DNA from 4 places in the Actinacidiphila sp. ITFR-21 genome. Region 1 is predicted to be linked to each of the others. Evidence: riboswitches for the same ligand, from Rfam matches in the RefSeq annotation. Region 1 holds a riboswitch; each other region holds the start of a gene.

Region 1 (3,730 bases):
GTCGACCCGCAGGACCAGGGCCTGTCGCCCGGTTCTCCCGCGGGCGGCCGGAGTCGGGGTCCCGCGCGGGCGGCTGCGAGACGCAGGAGCGAGGCGGCGTGGTGCGGCGCCGACCGGCTGCGAGACGCAGGAAGCGGGCGACGTAGTGTGGCGTCGACCGACGAGAGCGCGGCAGGTGCGCGTGCCGGGCCCCGCGACGCCGCGGAGGTCCCGACGGCAGGCCGCGGACGTGAGGAGGGCAAGGGTATGGCTGGGGTGTCGGCGAGTGTCGTGGCCGCGGGCGGTCTGATCGGCGGGTACGGGGTGGCCCGGTGGACGAAGCGGCGCGAGCTGGGCGGCGTGGCGCTGGCGGCGGCGGGCGCGGTGGCGGCGCGGGAGTGGAAGCGGCAGGCCGGGCTCGGCGCCGCAGCCGGCCTCACCGGCGCCTACCTCGCCGCTTTCGCGGGCGCCCATCCGCTGGCGAAGAAGGTCGGCTCGTGGCCGGCGGTGTTCGCCGTGGCGGGCGGCGTGGCCGCCGCGTCCTGGGCGGTCGCGGGCCGCGGCGGGGAGTAGTGCGGGGGCGCTCCGCGGGCGGACGTTACGGGGGTGGGCGGCAACGAGTGCCGGTACGTACGCCGGTTGCGCGTCCCCCAACACCGGGGCGCCCGGCTCCGTACGGCTGACGCGCCCGGCTCCGTACCACCGCCCGTACGGCTGACGCGACCGCCGCCGCCGGCGCCACGCCGCCCGGCTCGCGCCGCCCGGTCCACCGGGTCACTGGGCAAAGCAGTGCCGGCGGCGGCTCAGCGCCCACTGCTCTGGCGCAATGCCCCGCGCCCCGCGCCCCGCGCCCCGCGGCCCATGCCCCGCGGCCAGCGCAGGCACCGGCCCGGCCCCGCGGCCAGCGGCCCCGCGGACCGTCAGACCTCGACCCCGTGCTGTCCCAGCCACGGCAGCGGGTCCACCGCGTCGCCGCCGCCGGGCCGTACCTCCAGGTGGAGATGGGGGTTCGGGACGTTCCCGGTCGCGCCCACGCGGCCGATCGTGTCGCCGGTGGTGACCGGGCCGGCGGTGACGACCATCGTCGAGAGGTGGCAGTACCACACCTCGGTGGCGTCATCGAGGGTGACCACGACCCGGTAGCCGTAGGAACCCGCCCAGCCGGCCGAGCTGACCGTGCCGCCGTGGACGGCGTGCACCGGGGTGCCGGTCGGGGCGTCGAAGTCCTGGCCGACGTGGATGTTGCCCCAGGGGTCGGTCTCGCCGTAGCCGGCGGTGAGGGTGTAGCAGCTGACCGGCTTGAGGTAGGAGGCGGCCAGGCGGGTGAGCCGGTCGGCCTCGGCCTGGGCGGCGGCTTCCGCGTCGGCCTTCGCCTTGGCCTCGGCCGCGGCCTTCGCCGCGGCGGCCTGCTCGCGGACCTTCCGCGCGGCCGCGGCGCGGGCGGCCTGTTCGGCTGCGGCCCGCTCGGCGGCCTCGCGCTCGGCGCGGGCGACGGCCTCGCGGGCCTGGGTGGCCTCGCCGACGACGCGGTTGAGCAGTGCCTCGCCGGGGTCGGGCACCCGGGCCGCGTGCTGCGCGGGGGTTTGCGGCTCGGCGGCGGGCTGCGCGGCGACCGCCGCGGCGTCGGGGGCCGCGGCCGCGGCGGGCAGCGCGTCCGGTACGGAGATCGGCGCCGTCACGGCGCCGTCGGGCGCCGCGACCGCCGTGGCCACCCCGCCCGCGCCGACCGCGGCCATCGCCGCCATGCCGAGGACCGCGGACCCGCGGGACAGGTTCCGCTGCCGGGGCACGGGCACGGCGGCGGGGAGCGGAAGGGGGAGCGGCTGCGGCGCGCCGCGCGGGTCCCGGGCGGCCGGCTCGCCGGCGGGGAAGCGGTCGGGAAGGCCCGCGGAGTCGGTCAGGCGGGCGGGAAGGCCGCCGGAGAACTCAGCGGGGAACTCGTCCCACTCCCGGGCCGGTTCGGCCTCGGGCCGGGCAGGTGCGTAGGCAGGCTGGTTCGACGCCACGGCGGGCGCACTCCTTTCCTTCCCTCTCGCCTACCGGGTTAGCTGACGGGTTCGGAGCAGGAAGGTCTCCTACGGGCCTGGTCGCTGCCCGATTCACCCCAGATGTTGGGTCCCCGGTTCCCGCGGACGGGATTCGGCAAGCGCACGGTGCCGCCTCTTACGGCGGTGGTGACGACCGCGCTGCGTTATCAAACGTTAATAGAGCCAGGCAGGTTTTCCAAGCGGAATCGGAGAGTTGGCGGCGATCATCAATCGGACACCAGCTACCCATCAGGGATGAACACGACGCACGGTGTCACCCAGCAGTGACGTGAGCGTGTGTCAGTTGTTATGCGCACACCACTGGTCGGCTACACTGAGTGAGCAGATATCGACGAACGGTACGGCGAGGGAGGCGGCAGCGATGACCGTACGACCGGAGGCCCCCGGGGAGCCCGCCGGGGAGCGGCCCGCCCCCACCGGGCCGGCGCACCCGGCCCGCCGCTCGCTCCTGCGCGGCGGCCTCGCCCTCGGCGCCGCCGGCGGCGCGGTCCTCACTGGCGCGCTCTGGGGCGGCGAAGGCAGCGCGGACGCGGATCCGGCGGTCGACTGGCCCGGCGCCGCCTGGGCCCCGGCCAGCACCGCCAACTACACCGCCTCGGACCGCCCTTCGGCCTACCCGGTCGAACTGGTGGTGATCCACGTGACCCAGGAGACCTTCGCCGACACCGTCCGCCTCTTCCAGGACCCCGCGCACGCCGCCACCGCGCACTACGTCGTCCGCTCCGCCGACGGCGCGATCGACCAGTGCGTGCGCGAGCACGACATCGCCTGGCACGCGGGCAACTGGGACTACAACACCCGCAGCGTCGGCATCGAGCACGAGGGCTGGGTCGACGACCCCTCGTACTTCACCACCGCGCTGTACCGCTCCTCCGCGCGCCTGACCGCCGCCCTCTGCGACAGGTACGGCATCCCCAAGGACCGCGACCACATCATCGGCCACCACGAGGTCCCCGGCGCCGACCACACCGACCCCGGCCCGGCCTGGGACTGGACCGGCTACGTCCGCCTGGTCAACGGCGGCTGACCGACCGAGCCGGAGCCGAGCGGGAACATCGCGGTCAGCCGCGGCAGCCGGCGCGCAGACTCGGCCTCGTCGAGCACCGACCAGCGGCTCCCGGCCGGGGTGAGACCCGGCGGGTTGCGGGCGGGGGTGCCGCGCAGGGCGCGGACGTCGGCGTAGAAGGCGTCGCCGCAGTCGTCGAAGCCGCCGACGAGCTCCTCGTAGGCCGAGGGCGCGAGGTAGCCGAGGGACTCCCACTGGGGCCAGGCGTCGTCCGTCCAGGCCGCGCGGGGGCAGCCGGACAGGCGCAGCACCTCGGGCGCGTAGGCGAGCACGTCGGCGTCGGTGAGGGCGGCCTCGAAGACCGGGCGGCCGAGGCCCACCATCCAGAACTGGAAGTGGCAGAAGGTGTCGTCGGAGCACCACCCGCCGAAGACGCGGTCGGCGGCGGCCCACAGGTTCCAGGTGCACGCCTCGCCGGTGACCTGCTCCAGGCACGCCTGGAACGCGATCACGTCCGGCGGCGGGAGGCGGAGGAGCGCGTCGCGGAGCCATGCGTCGCGCTGGTCGCCGCTGAGCCCCCGGCGCCGGCAGTCCGCTATGAGAGTCCAGAAGGGATCGGTCTCCATACCGGCGACTATGCCAGGGGACTGAGACAGAGCCCCCGCAGTTCCACCTGCTGGACGTTCGGTCGGCGGTC
Region 2 (3,730 bases), 1.4 Mb from region 1:
CCGAGCAGGTACGCGATGCGGTGGGTGAGCACCCGGGTCTTGCCGGAGCCGGCGCCGGCCACGATGAGCAGCGGACCGCCGGCGTGCTCGACGGCGGCGGCCTGCTGCTCGTTGAGCCCTTCGAGGAGCTGCGCCGGGTCGGTGGCCGGGCGCGGGGCGCCGTCGCGGTAGTGGGCGTCGTGGGGCGGCGGGCCGTCGAAGCGGTCGCCGAAGAGGTCGTGCGGCACGTCCTCGGCACCCGGTCCGTCCGGTCCGTCGTCCGGCTCCGGCGGTTCTGCCGCCGGGCCGCCGGCGGGGCCGTGGACCGCTTCGAGACCGGCCAGGAAGTTGTCGTCAAAGAGGCTGCTCATCGCTTCCCGAGTCTAGGGCCTGTCGGGTGGATCTCCGCGGGTCGAGGAGCGGGGTCCGAAACGCGCGCGGGCACAGCCGGGGAGGGAGGCGGCGTGGTGTGTCGTCGACCGGCGGGAACGCGGCAGGCGCGCCGTACCGGGGCCCGCGACGCCGCGAAGACCCACCCGACGGACCCTGGGCGCCCCCGCCGACACGCACGGCCCCCTTCCCCGAGCCGCGCCCGCACGTCTCCGGCCGGGCCTGCGGCCGTCACCTCCGCGGCGGCCCGGCGGTGGCGCCGTCGCGACCCTCCGTGACGGCCGGACCGCTCGGCGCGATATGACGAAAAGGTATCGGGCCTATCGGACACGCCCCTTCCCAGCGGCCCCGCGCTTTGGCTACGGTGCCGCACCAGGCAGAGCGCCCGGAAGGAGTCCGCCCGCCATGGCGACACACCGTAAGGCCCGTACCGCGATACTCGGCTCCTCCGGCCCGCGGGCGGCCGTGGGGCTCACGACGGCGGCGCTGGCCACCGTGACGCTGCTGGCCGAGAGCGCGGGCGCCGCCCCGGCGCCCGGCAAACCCGCGCAGCCGTCCGTCGCGGCGGTGCAGGCGAAGGTGGACGCCCTGCTCCACCAGGCCGAGGTCGCCACCGAGCACTACAACGGCACCAAGGAGAAGACGGACCGGCAGAGCGCCACCGTCAACAAGCTGCTGGCCCAGGCCGCCAGGAAGACGCAGGCGCTCAACGAGTCCCGCCGGGTGCTCGGGATGTACGCCGCCGCGCAGTACCGGGACGGCGGCGACACCGCCAGCCGCTATCTGTTCTCGGCCGACCCGCAGGCGCTGCTGGACCAGGTGCACCTGACCGGTGTGATGGCCGAGCGGCAGAAGGGGGCCGTGGCGACGTTCCGGGTGCAGCAGGCCGACGCGGCCCGGCAGCGGATGGCGGCGGCCGGCAGCCTGGCCGCGCTCACCGCGCAGCAGGCGGAGCTGAAGGCGGCGAAGGCGGCCGTGCAGCGGAAGCTGGGCGCCGCGCAGCACCTGCTCAACAGCCTGACCGCGCAGGAGAAGGCACGGCTGGCGGCGCTGCGGGCCCGGCAGGAGGCCGAGGCGGAGGCGAAGGCGAAGGCGCTAGCGGCGAAGGAGGAGGCCGCGCGGGAGGCGGCGGCCGAGGCGGTCGCTACGAAGGGCGCGGACGCGCCGACGACGCCGGTGAACTCCTCGGTCGCCGAGCAGGCCATCGCCTTCGCGCACCAGCAGCTGGGCAAACCGTACGTGTGGGGGGCGACGGGACCGGACTCGTTCGACTGCTCCGGCCTGACGCAGGCGGCGTACAAGGCTGCCGGGGTGTCGCTGCCGCGGACCACCTACGACCAGGTCGACGTCGGCACCCGGGTCTCGGAGGCGAACCTCCAGCCGGGGGACCTGATCTTCTTCTACAGCGACGTCAGCCACGTCGGCCTCTACATCGGCGGCGGCGAGATGATCCACGCCCCGCACACCGGCACGGTCGTCAAGATCGCCCCGATCACCGAAATGCCGTTTTACGCCGGGGTCCGCCCGTATTGAGGTGACCGGTCGGGCCGGTCGCGACGACCGCAACCGGTAAGGTCACAAAGCGATTTCGGTCACATTGCGATCCAATCTTCCCAAGTGGTGCAGAACTTGGTTACGGTGTCCCGCTAGGCGGCCTGCTTTCCGTCGGTGAAAGTGCCGGCAGCGCGTCGCCTCCGCTCAATCCGGCCTCGGCCGGAGCCGGGGACCCACGCACCAACTGGGGTGAATCGGGACGGATACCCGCACAGGTGTCCGGACCGTAGGGCGACTTCCCGCCCGAACCCGTCAGCTAACCCGGTCGGCGGCCCATGGAAGGAGCGCCTCCTTGGCGTCGCACCGCAAGCCGCGTACCCGCATACTCGCCTCGGCCGCCCCGCGCGCCGCGGTGGGAGTGACGGCGGCGGCCCTGGCGTCCGTCACCCTGCTGAGCGAGAGCGCGAGCGCCGCCCCGGCGCCCGCCAAGCCCTCGATCAGCGAGGTCAAGAAGCAGATCGACACCCTCAACCAGCAGGCCGAGGTGGCGACGCAGCAGTACGACCAGGCCAAGGAGAAGACCGACACGCAGCGGGCCAAGGCCAACCTGCTGCTGACGCAGGTCGCGCAGAAGACCCAGAAGATGAACGAGACCCGCCGGGTGCTGGGGCAGTTCGCCACCGCCCAGTACCGCGAGGGCGGCATGGGCGCGAGCACCCAGCTGCTGCTGTCGTCCAGCCCGGAGTCGTTCCTGGAGCAGACCCACATGATGGACCGGGTCTCGGCCACCCAGGAGCAGGCACTCAAGACCTTCCAGGTCCAGCAGGAGCAGGCGAACATCCAGCGGTCCCAGGCCACCGCGAGCCTGAAGGCGCTGACCGACGCGCAGAAGAAGCTTGCCGCCCAGAAGAAGAACGTCTCGGCGAAGCTGGCCACCGCCCAGAAGCTGCTGAACAGCCTCAACGCCGAGCAGCGGGCGAAGCTGGCCGCGCTGAGCAGGCCGCCGAAGTCCACCACGTTCGCGTCGGCCTCCTCCTCGTCCTCCTCGTCCTCCTCGTCGGCGGTCAGTACCTACAGCGGCCCCGCTTCCGGGCGCGCCGCCGCGGCCCTCCAGTTCGCCCTGTCGCAGCGCGGCAAGCCGTACGTCTCCGGTGGCACCGGGCCCAACGCGTACGACTGCTCCGGCCTGACCCAGGCCGCCTACCGCGCGGCCGGCATCACCATCGGCCGCACCACCTGGGACCAGGTGACGGACGGCACGGCCGTCTCCGAGTCGGACCTGCGCCCCGGCGACCTGGTCTTCTTCTACTCCGGCATCAGCCACGTCGGCATCTACCTCGGCAACGGCGAGGTGGTGCACGCCCCGCACACCGGCGCGGTCGTGGAGATCGCCCCGATGAGCTGGATGCCGTTCGCCGCGGCCCGCCGCATCGCGTAACCGGCCCGCAGCCGTCGTCCCCGCGCCCTGCCCCGGCCGGGCCGGGGTGCCGTCACCGGGTGAGCGGGTGGCCGGCGGCCGGGTGAGCGGGGTCCGGGTGATCAGGCGGCCGTGCGGCCGGGTGACCGGGTGACCGGTCAGAGCGGATACGCATACGGGCGGGTCACCCGTCGGACACCGGTCGGTTGTGGTCGGCAACGGCCGATACCGGGCAGTCCCGGTCTATCCGGGCGGCGCGCCCCGGCCGGGGCTAGCGTCGGTCGGCGGGTGGCCGACCCTACGGCCGTCGCCTGCGCGACGGCCCGGCCGCCCCGCCGACGGTCCGGCGGCGTCTCCGTCCCCCGTGCGGACGCCGCCGGACCCCCGGCCGTTCCTCCAGGGCCGGCCGGGCCGCCCGGACGGCATCCCCGGAAGGAGTGACGGCCGCCA
Region 3 (3,730 bases), 2.7 Mb from region 1:
GGAAGAGAGCGAAGCATGAGCGAGACCGCGGCCGTCATGACGTTCCACCCGCAGCCGCAGCCGGGCAAGCCCAAGCCGTGGGCCTTCCCGGCGCCGGAGCGGGGCGCTCTGCCCAACGGGCTGACGCTGCTCACCAGCCACCGGCCCGGCCAGCGGGTCATCGCGGTCGAGGTGGTGCTGGCCGCGCCGCTGGACGCCGAACCCGCCGCCCTGGAGGGCGTGGCCACCATCATGGCCAGGGCGCTGTCCGAGGGCACCGACGAGCACTCCGCCGAGGAGTTCGCCGCCGAGCTGGAGCGGTGCGGCGCCAGCCTGTCCGCGCACGCCGACCACGCGGGGGTGCGGGTCTCCCTCGAAGTGCCCGCCTCCCGGCTCGACAAGGCGCTCGGCCTGCTCGCCGAGGCGCTGCGCGCGCCCGCCTTCGCCGAGAGCGAGATCAAGCGGCTGGTCGCCAACCGGCTGGACGAGATCCCGCACGAGCTGGCCAACCCGGCCCGCCGCGCCGCGATGGCGCTGTACAAGGAGCTCTTCGCGGCCGACCTGCGCTGCTCCCGGCCGCGCCAGGGCACCGAGGAGACCGTCCGCGGCATCGACGCGCCCGCGGTCCGGGCGTTCTACGAGGCGCACGTGCGGCCGTCGACCACCACCGCCGTGGTCGTCGGGGACTTCACCGGCATCGACCTGCCGGCGCTGCTGACCGACACCCTCGGCCGCTGGACCGGGGACAAGGCCGAGCCGCGTCCGCGCCCGGCGATCACCTCCGACGACACCGCCCGGGTGGTGGTCGTCGACCGGCCCGGCGCGGTGCAGACCCAGCTGCTGGTCGGCCGTACCGGCCCGGACCGCCAGGACCCGGTCTGGGCGGCGCAGGTGCTCGGCACCTACTGCCTGGGCGGGACGCTGACCTCCCGGCTGGACCGGGTGCTGCGCGAGGAGAAGGGCTACACCTACGGGGTGCGGGCCTTCGCGCAGGTGCTGCTGACGTCCGCGGACGGCACCGGCGCCGCGCTGCTGGGGATCAGCGGCTCGGTGGCCACCGAGGTCACCGGCCCGGCGCTCGCGGACGCCTGGCAGGTGATCCGCACCCTCGCCGAGGGCGGCCTCACCGAGGAGGAGCGGGACGTCGCGGTGCAGAACCTGGTCGGGGTCGCGCCCCTGCGCTACGAGACCGCCGCGGCCGTCGCCGACACCCTGGCCGACCAGGTCGAGCAGGAGCTGCCCGACACCTACCAGGCCGAGCTGTACGCCCGGCTGGCCGCCACCGGCACCGTGGAGGCGACCGCCGCGGTGGTCAGCGCCTTCCCGCTAGACCGGCTGGTGGTGGTCCTGGTGGGTGACGCCGCCACCATCGCCGAGCCTGTCCGCGAGCTGGGCATCGGCCCGCTGACCGTGGTCGGCTGAACCCGGCGGCGCAGCCGCCCCCTCCTCCGCCCGGAACCCCGGTCGCCCCACAGGCACCGGGGTTCCGGGCGTTTTGCGCCCCGCCGGGCGGTGTGTGGCGTGCGCTACATATCGGCTGATCTGTTTGGTGTACGGCTGACCGCGCGGTTAGCGTCGGCGCACGTTGCCCGTGGACGGCAGCGGCGCCCGGTCCGACCGGGCGCACCCGTACATCGCCGAGTCCCCCGTGAGGGGGAGCCGGGGACCCACGTCCCTGGGGTGAATCGCGGCCACCCGCCCGCCCGGGCGGATGCCCCGTAGGAGACCTTCCTGCTCCGAACCCGTCAGCTAACCCGGTAGGCGAGAAGGAAGGAAAGGAGCGACGCCTCCTCATGGCGTTCAAAGTCCTGCCCGCGCACAGCGGGAAGCACCGCCGCACCCACCCGGTCCGCACCGCCGCCACCCTGGCGGGCGTCGCCGTACTGGCCACCGGTGGCGCCATCGGCGCCACCGCGATGGCCTCCCCGGGGGCGGCCCCCGAGGCCGCGGCGCAGCCCGCCGCGTTCACCCGGGCCCTGAACGCGCACACCGCCGCCCTGGTCCGCACTCTCACCACGCAGGAGCAGGGCCAGTACAAGGCCGCCGACACCGCGAAGGCGAAGGCCGCCGCGACGGCCAGGGTCCGGCAGGCCCTGGCCTCGGCCAGGGCCGAGGCGAAGGCGAAGGCGGCAACCAAGGCCAAGGCGGCCGCGAAGGCCGGGGCAGCCGCCAGGGCCGAGGCGGCAGCCGCGGCGAAGGCGCCCACCGCGCGGGCCGCGCAACAGCCCGCCGCGAGCCGGTCGCAGACCCGGACCGCACTGCCCGCCGCGTCCGCCTCCGGTACCGGCGGCGGCACGGCCGGCAGCACCGCCACCGGCTGGATGGAGCCGGTCGGCGACGCCTCCGTCGGCACCGGCTACCAGGCCTCCGGCTCGCTGTGGTCCAGCGGCTCGCACACCGGCGTGGACTTCCTGGTCGACTCCGGCACGCCCGTGCACGCGGTCGCCGTCGGCACGGTGGTCTCCGCGGGCGCCGACGGCGCCTACGGCAACGACGTGATCATCAAGCACGCCGACGGCAAGTACACGCTGTACGGCCACCTCACCGAGCCGCTGGTGTCCGCGGGGCAGACGGTGACCGAGGGCCAGGAGATAGGCATTTCCGGCGCCACCGGCAACGTCACCGGCCCCCACCTGCACTTCGAGGTGCGCACCACCCCCGACTACGGGTCCGACATCGACCCGGTCGCGTACCTGGCCTCGCACGGCGTCGTCATCTGAGCCCGGCCGGGCCAGTTCGGACCCGTCCGAGTCCGTCCGAGTCCGTCCGAGTCCGTCCGCGACAGTCCGAACCTGTCCGAACCTGTCCGAACCTGTCCGTACCGGCTGAACCGGCCGCACCGCCCCGTACCGCCGGATCCGAGCGTCCCGGTCCGCCGCGCCGGGGCGCTCGGACGTCTTCGGCCGTCTCCGGACGCTCCCGGCCGTCCGATAGCACCCCTCCTGTCCAAAAACAAACAAAGAATTCCAGGGGTGCTTTCCCATTTCCGGGTGTGCTGGAATAGAGTCCGGCACAATACGGGGAAGGAAACGGAGTCTGCGATGCGGAGCCGGATGTGAACGGGGCGGACGGCGCGGGGCGCCGGATCTCGGCCCAGGTGGTGTGTACGGCCATCCGCGACGACATCGTCGGCGGCTTCTTCCCGCCGGGCAGCCGGCTGACCGAGGAGCTGCTCGCGCAGCGCTACGGCGTCTCACGGGTGCCGGTGCGCGAGGCGCTGCGCACCCTGGAGTCGGAGGGGTTCGTCAGGACCCGCCGGCACGCGGGGGCCTCGGTCGCCGAGCCGACCGAGCAGGAGGCCGCCGACCTGCTGGAGATCCGCGGACTGCTGGAACCGCTGGGCGCCGCCCGCGCCGCCCAGCGCCGCACCGAGGCGCATCTGAAGGTGCTGCGCGGACTGGTCCGGCTCGGCCAGGAGCGTGCCGTGCAGGGGCAGCTGTCCGACCTCCCGTCGCTGGACGGCTGGTTCCACGAGACGCTGGCGCAGGCGTCGGCCAGCTCGACGCTTGCCGCGCTGCTCACCCAGCTGCGGCACAAGATCGCCTGGGTGTACGGGGACGGCGGCAGCACGCGTGCGGTGGAGTCGTGGGAGGAGCACGCCGGGATAGTCGACGCGATCGCCCGCGGGGACGCCGAGCGGGCCCGCCGACTGGCCGCCGTGCACGTGGAGAGGGCCGCCGCGGTGAGGATCCTGAAACATCCCGTAAACGCAGCGCGCCGCCGCGCTTAACAAACGCACCGTATACAAGGT
Region 4 (3,730 bases), 570 kb from region 1:
CGCCGGTCTTGATCTGGCCGCAGTTGGTGGCGACGGCCAGATCGGCGATGGTGACGTCCTCGGTCTCGCCGGAGCGGTGCGACATCATGCACTTGTAGCCGCTGCGCTGGGCCAGCTCCACCGCGTCGAGTGCCTCCGTCAGCGAGCCGATCTGGTTGACCTTGACCAGCAGCGCGTTGGCCGTGTCGGTGTCGATGCCCTTCTGCAGGCGCTCGGGGTTGGTGACGAACAGGTCGTCGCCGACGATCTGCACCTTTGCGCCCAGCCGGTCGGTGAGGACCTTCCAGCCCGCCCAGTCGTCCTCGAACAGCGGGTCCTCGATGGAGACCAGCGGGTAGGCGGCCACCAGCTCCTCGTAGTACTCGGTCATCTGGGCGGCGGACTTCTCCCCGCCCTCGAACTGGTACTTGCCGTCCTTGTAGAACTCCGAGGCTGCGGCGTCCAGCGCGAGCGCGATGTCCTGGCCGGGGACGTAGCCGGCCTGCTTGATGGCCTCGACGATGAGGTCGAGGGCGGCCCGGTTGGACTCCAGGTTCGGCGCGAAGCCGCCCTCGTCGCCGAGGCCGGTGGACAGGCCGCGGGACTTCAGCACGCCCTTGAGGGTGTGGTAGACCTCGGCGCCCCAGCGCAACGCCTCGGAGAAGGACTCGGCGCCGATGGGCGCGATCATGAACTCCTGGATGTCCACGTTGGAGTCGGCGTGCGAGCCGCCGTTGAGGATGTTCATCATCGGGACCGGCAGCACGTGCGCGTTCGGGCCGCCGAGGTAGCGGAACAGCGGCAGGTCGGACGCCTCGGAGGCGGCGTGGGCGACGGCCAGCGAGACGCCGAGGATGGCGTTGGCGCCGAGCGAGGACTTGTCGGGAGTGGCGTCCAGGTCGAACATCGCCTGGTCGATCAGCCGCTGCTCGGTGGCGTCGTAGCCGACCAGCTCCGGACCGATCTGCTCGATCACGGCGAGGACGGCCTTCTCGACGCCCTTGCCCTGGTAGCGGTTCTTGTCACCGTCGCGGAGTTCCAGGGCCTCGTAAGCGCCGGTGGAGGCGCCGGAGGGGACCGCGGCACGGCCGGTGCTGCCGTCGTCGAGGCCGACCTCGACCTCGACAGTGGGGTTGCCTCGCGAGTCGAGGATTTCCCGGGCTACGACGACGTCGATGGACGGCACGTTGTCTCCTTCTGCGGTGTCTTCGAAGTCTTCTCGTCTATGTCGGGACGAGCCTAACCGGCTTCAGGGCCGGGACCGGCGCTCGGCCCGGCGGCTGGAACGGAATGCCCCGGCCGGGCACGCCAGGGGGAGGGCGTGCCCGGCCGGAATGGTCAGGAGGCTTCGACCGCCGTCCGTCCGCAGTTCGGCCGGACCGGCTCGGCCGTTCGGGGACCGGCGCCCGGCTCAGCTCAGGTGCAGGTGCTGGCCCGGGTAGATGAGGTCGGCGTCGTGCACGATGTCGCGGTTGAGCTCGTACAGCTTCTTCCATCCGCCGTCCACGCCGTGCGCGGCGGCGATGCCGGAGAGGGAGTCGCCGCGGACGACGGTGTACTCGCCGTCGCCCTTGCGCACCACGGTGTGGGTGGCCGCCCGGTGGTGGGTGGCGGCCTTGTGGGTCTTCTTCGCCGGGGCCGGCGCGGCCTTGGTGGTACTGGACGCCGACGACGAGGAGGACGAAGAGGACGAGGAGGACGAGGAGGAGGACGTCGAAGACGACGAGCCGCCACCGGTGTTGATGTCGGGCGCCGGGCCGCCGGCGGTCAGGCCGCCGGCCGAGGCGCAGGACCACGCGCCCGGACCCTGGATGGCGAGCAGCTTCTCGGCGACGGCTATCTGCTGGTCCTTGGTGGCCAGGTCGGCGCGCGGGGCGTACTGCAGGCCGCCGGCCGCCTCCCAGCTGGACTGCGAGAACTGCAGGCCGCCGTAGTAGCCGTTGCCGGTGTTGATGGACCAGTTGCCGCCGGACTCGCACTGCGCGACCGCGTCCCAGGTGGCGACGGAGGCGGCGGAGGACGAGGTGGCGCCGATCAGCGGAATGGCGATCGCGGTGCCGGCGACTCCGGCGAACGAGGCGAGTCGGACGAGCTTGGAGGCACGACGGTGCTTACCCATGATGTTTGTGTCCTCACCGACGCCTGCGAGGTCAGCTGTCGGGTTCGGGCGTGAGTTGCCCGGCCGGGCCGCGTCCTGCTCATACGGCCATCTCGGCTTCACCCCAAGCCGGTCCCGGCCGTGCGTACGTTGCGCAGCGTGGTGTGCTGTCCGGTGCTGCGGGCGGCGTACGGGCCGGGTCCGGCGGAAGACCTTGGGTCCCCCGCTCCTGCCTGCGGCGCTTTCGCGTCGGCTGTTCCCGTCGGACGGCGGCAGGACTCGGCGTTCTGCCCAACGGGGCCCGCTGTGGCGAGCGACAGAACGTTAAGCACAGGTGGGCGGATAGGACAAACATCCCGGATCGGGTCGCCAACTGAGCCCGCCCACTCGGCCGGTCGACGAAGCCGCAGGTCACGGCGTCCGATATCAGCGGCCTGCAAGCGGGCGGTCACAGCGGCCGAAGAGAGGCTTGTCACATCTTCGACCGGAAGGGACGGGCGGTACGTCCGGTTTGTCGGCCAGCCGTCAACCGCCGCTTTCTCAGCCAAGATTGAGGATCTGTCCGGGTTTGATGAGGTTCGGGTCCTCGCCGATCGACTGCCGGTTGGCCTGGTAGAGCTGCCGCCAGCCGCCGTCGACGTGCTGGGCGGTGGCGATTCCCGAGAGCGAGTCGCCGGCGCCCACGGTGTACCGACCGGCGGGTGAAGTGCCCGGATCCTCACCTTTGTTGGCGGTATCGGTGGATGCGGGGCCGGACGGTGCGGCGGAGTCCGTGTCGGTCACCGAGAAGACCTGGGTCCGGGTGGCCTGGTCGCGGGCGGCCAGCTCCTCGTCGGTGGGGCTGTACGGCTTCGCGTGCCTGCCGGCTCCGCTGCCCGCGTCCGGCGCGGTCGGCAGGGCGCCCGTCGGGTCCGTGGGGGCCAGCGTGGCGGCGCCCCCGGGGTCCGGGAGGCCGGGCGGCGGCGTGGTGCCGGCGGGGGCCGTCGGCGCCGCCGGGACGGCGGGCGTGACCGGCGGGGCGCTCGGGCCGGTGCCGCCGTCGCCCGGGTCGCCCGGTGCGGCCGTCGAGGGGGCGCCGGGGGTGGCCGGGGCGGTCGGCGCCACCGGGGGCGTCGCGGGGTCCGTGGCGGCCCCCGAGGGCGGCGTGGGCGGCGTCGTGGCGGGCGGGTGCTCGCCGGGCTGGGCCGGGGCGGGCTGGGGGGAGGGGGAGGAGCCCGGGTCGGGTGTCGCGGGGTCCTGGAGCAGGCCGGTGCCCTCCTCGCAGCCCGGCCAGGCGTTCGGGCCGAGTTCGGTGAGCATCCTCTCGGCCACGGCTATCTGGTCGGCCTCGGAGGCGAGGTCGGGGCGCTCGGCGTACGCGGCGCCGCCGTACAGGTCCCAGGTGTCCTGCGTGATGGCGAGGCCGCCGTAGAAGCCGTTGCCGCTGTTGGCGTGCCAACTGCCGCCGGTCTCGCAGAACGCCACCCGGTCCCAGGTGGTCTGGTCCGCGGCCTGGGCGGTGGCCGCGCCGAAGAGGGGCAGGGCGATGCCGGCGCCTGTCGCGGCGGCGGTCGCCATGGTCACCACGGCCGCCGGGGTCGGGCGGGGGCGCCGGTGCCGGCCGTTACCTGACGAAAGCATTGCGGTCGCCTTTCTTTCCGGCCTCACGCGCCC

The links. A riboswitch is a leader RNA that binds a small molecule or an ion and turns the genes downstream of it on or off. The one in region 1 is predicted to bind cyclic di-AMP.
Region 2: another riboswitch for cyclic di-AMP. It lies ahead of RLT57_RS18715 (C40 family peptidase); the one in region 1 lies ahead of RLT57_RS12360 (M23 family metallopeptidase).
Region 3: another riboswitch for cyclic di-AMP. It lies ahead of RLT57_RS24715 (M23 family metallopeptidase); the one in region 1 lies ahead of RLT57_RS12360 (M23 family metallopeptidase).
Region 4: another riboswitch for cyclic di-AMP. It lies ahead of RLT57_RS10040 (transglycosylase family protein); the one in region 1 lies ahead of RLT57_RS12360 (M23 family metallopeptidase).

The regions. Positions count from the first base shown of each region.
Region 1 covers NZ_CP134605.1:2,834,735-2,838,464, forward strand. The annotation lists gene RLT57_RS12355 (hypothetical protein) at 247-552, shown strand; gene RLT57_RS12360 (M23 family metallopeptidase) at 900-1,985, opposite strand; cyclic di-AMP (ydaO/yuaA leader) riboswitch at 1,998-2,134, opposite strand; gene RLT57_RS12365 (N-acetylmuramoyl-L-alanine amidase) at 2,389-3,054, shown strand; gene RLT57_RS12370 (DUF4240 domain-containing protein) at 3,027-3,659, opposite strand.
Region 2 covers NZ_CP134605.1:4,241,618-4,245,347, reverse strand. The annotation lists gene pcrA (DNA helicase PcrA) at 1-350, opposite strand, end outside; gene RLT57_RS18720 (NlpC/P60 family protein) at 775-1,902, shown strand; cyclic di-AMP (ydaO/yuaA leader) riboswitch at 2,055-2,210, shown strand; gene RLT57_RS18715 (C40 family peptidase) at 2,216-3,301, shown strand; gene RLT57_RS18710 (C40 family peptidase) at 3,730-3,730, shown strand, end outside.
Region 3 covers NZ_CP134605.1:5,522,046-5,525,775, forward strand. The annotation lists gene RLT57_RS24705 (M16 family metallopeptidase) at 1-19, shown strand, start outside; gene RLT57_RS24710 (M16 family metallopeptidase) at 16-1,401, shown strand; cyclic di-AMP (ydaO/yuaA leader) riboswitch at 1,605-1,757, shown strand; gene RLT57_RS24715 (M23 family metallopeptidase) at 1,773-2,699, shown strand; gene RLT57_RS24720 (GntR family transcriptional regulator) at 3,035-3,709, shown strand.
Region 4 covers NZ_CP134605.1:2,263,728-2,267,457, forward strand. The annotation lists gene eno (phosphopyruvate hydratase) at 1-1,165, opposite strand, end outside; gene RLT57_RS10040 (transglycosylase family protein) at 1,391-2,098, opposite strand; cyclic di-AMP (ydaO/yuaA leader) riboswitch at 2,104-2,247, opposite strand; gene RLT57_RS10045 (transglycosylase family protein) at 2,618-3,697, opposite strand.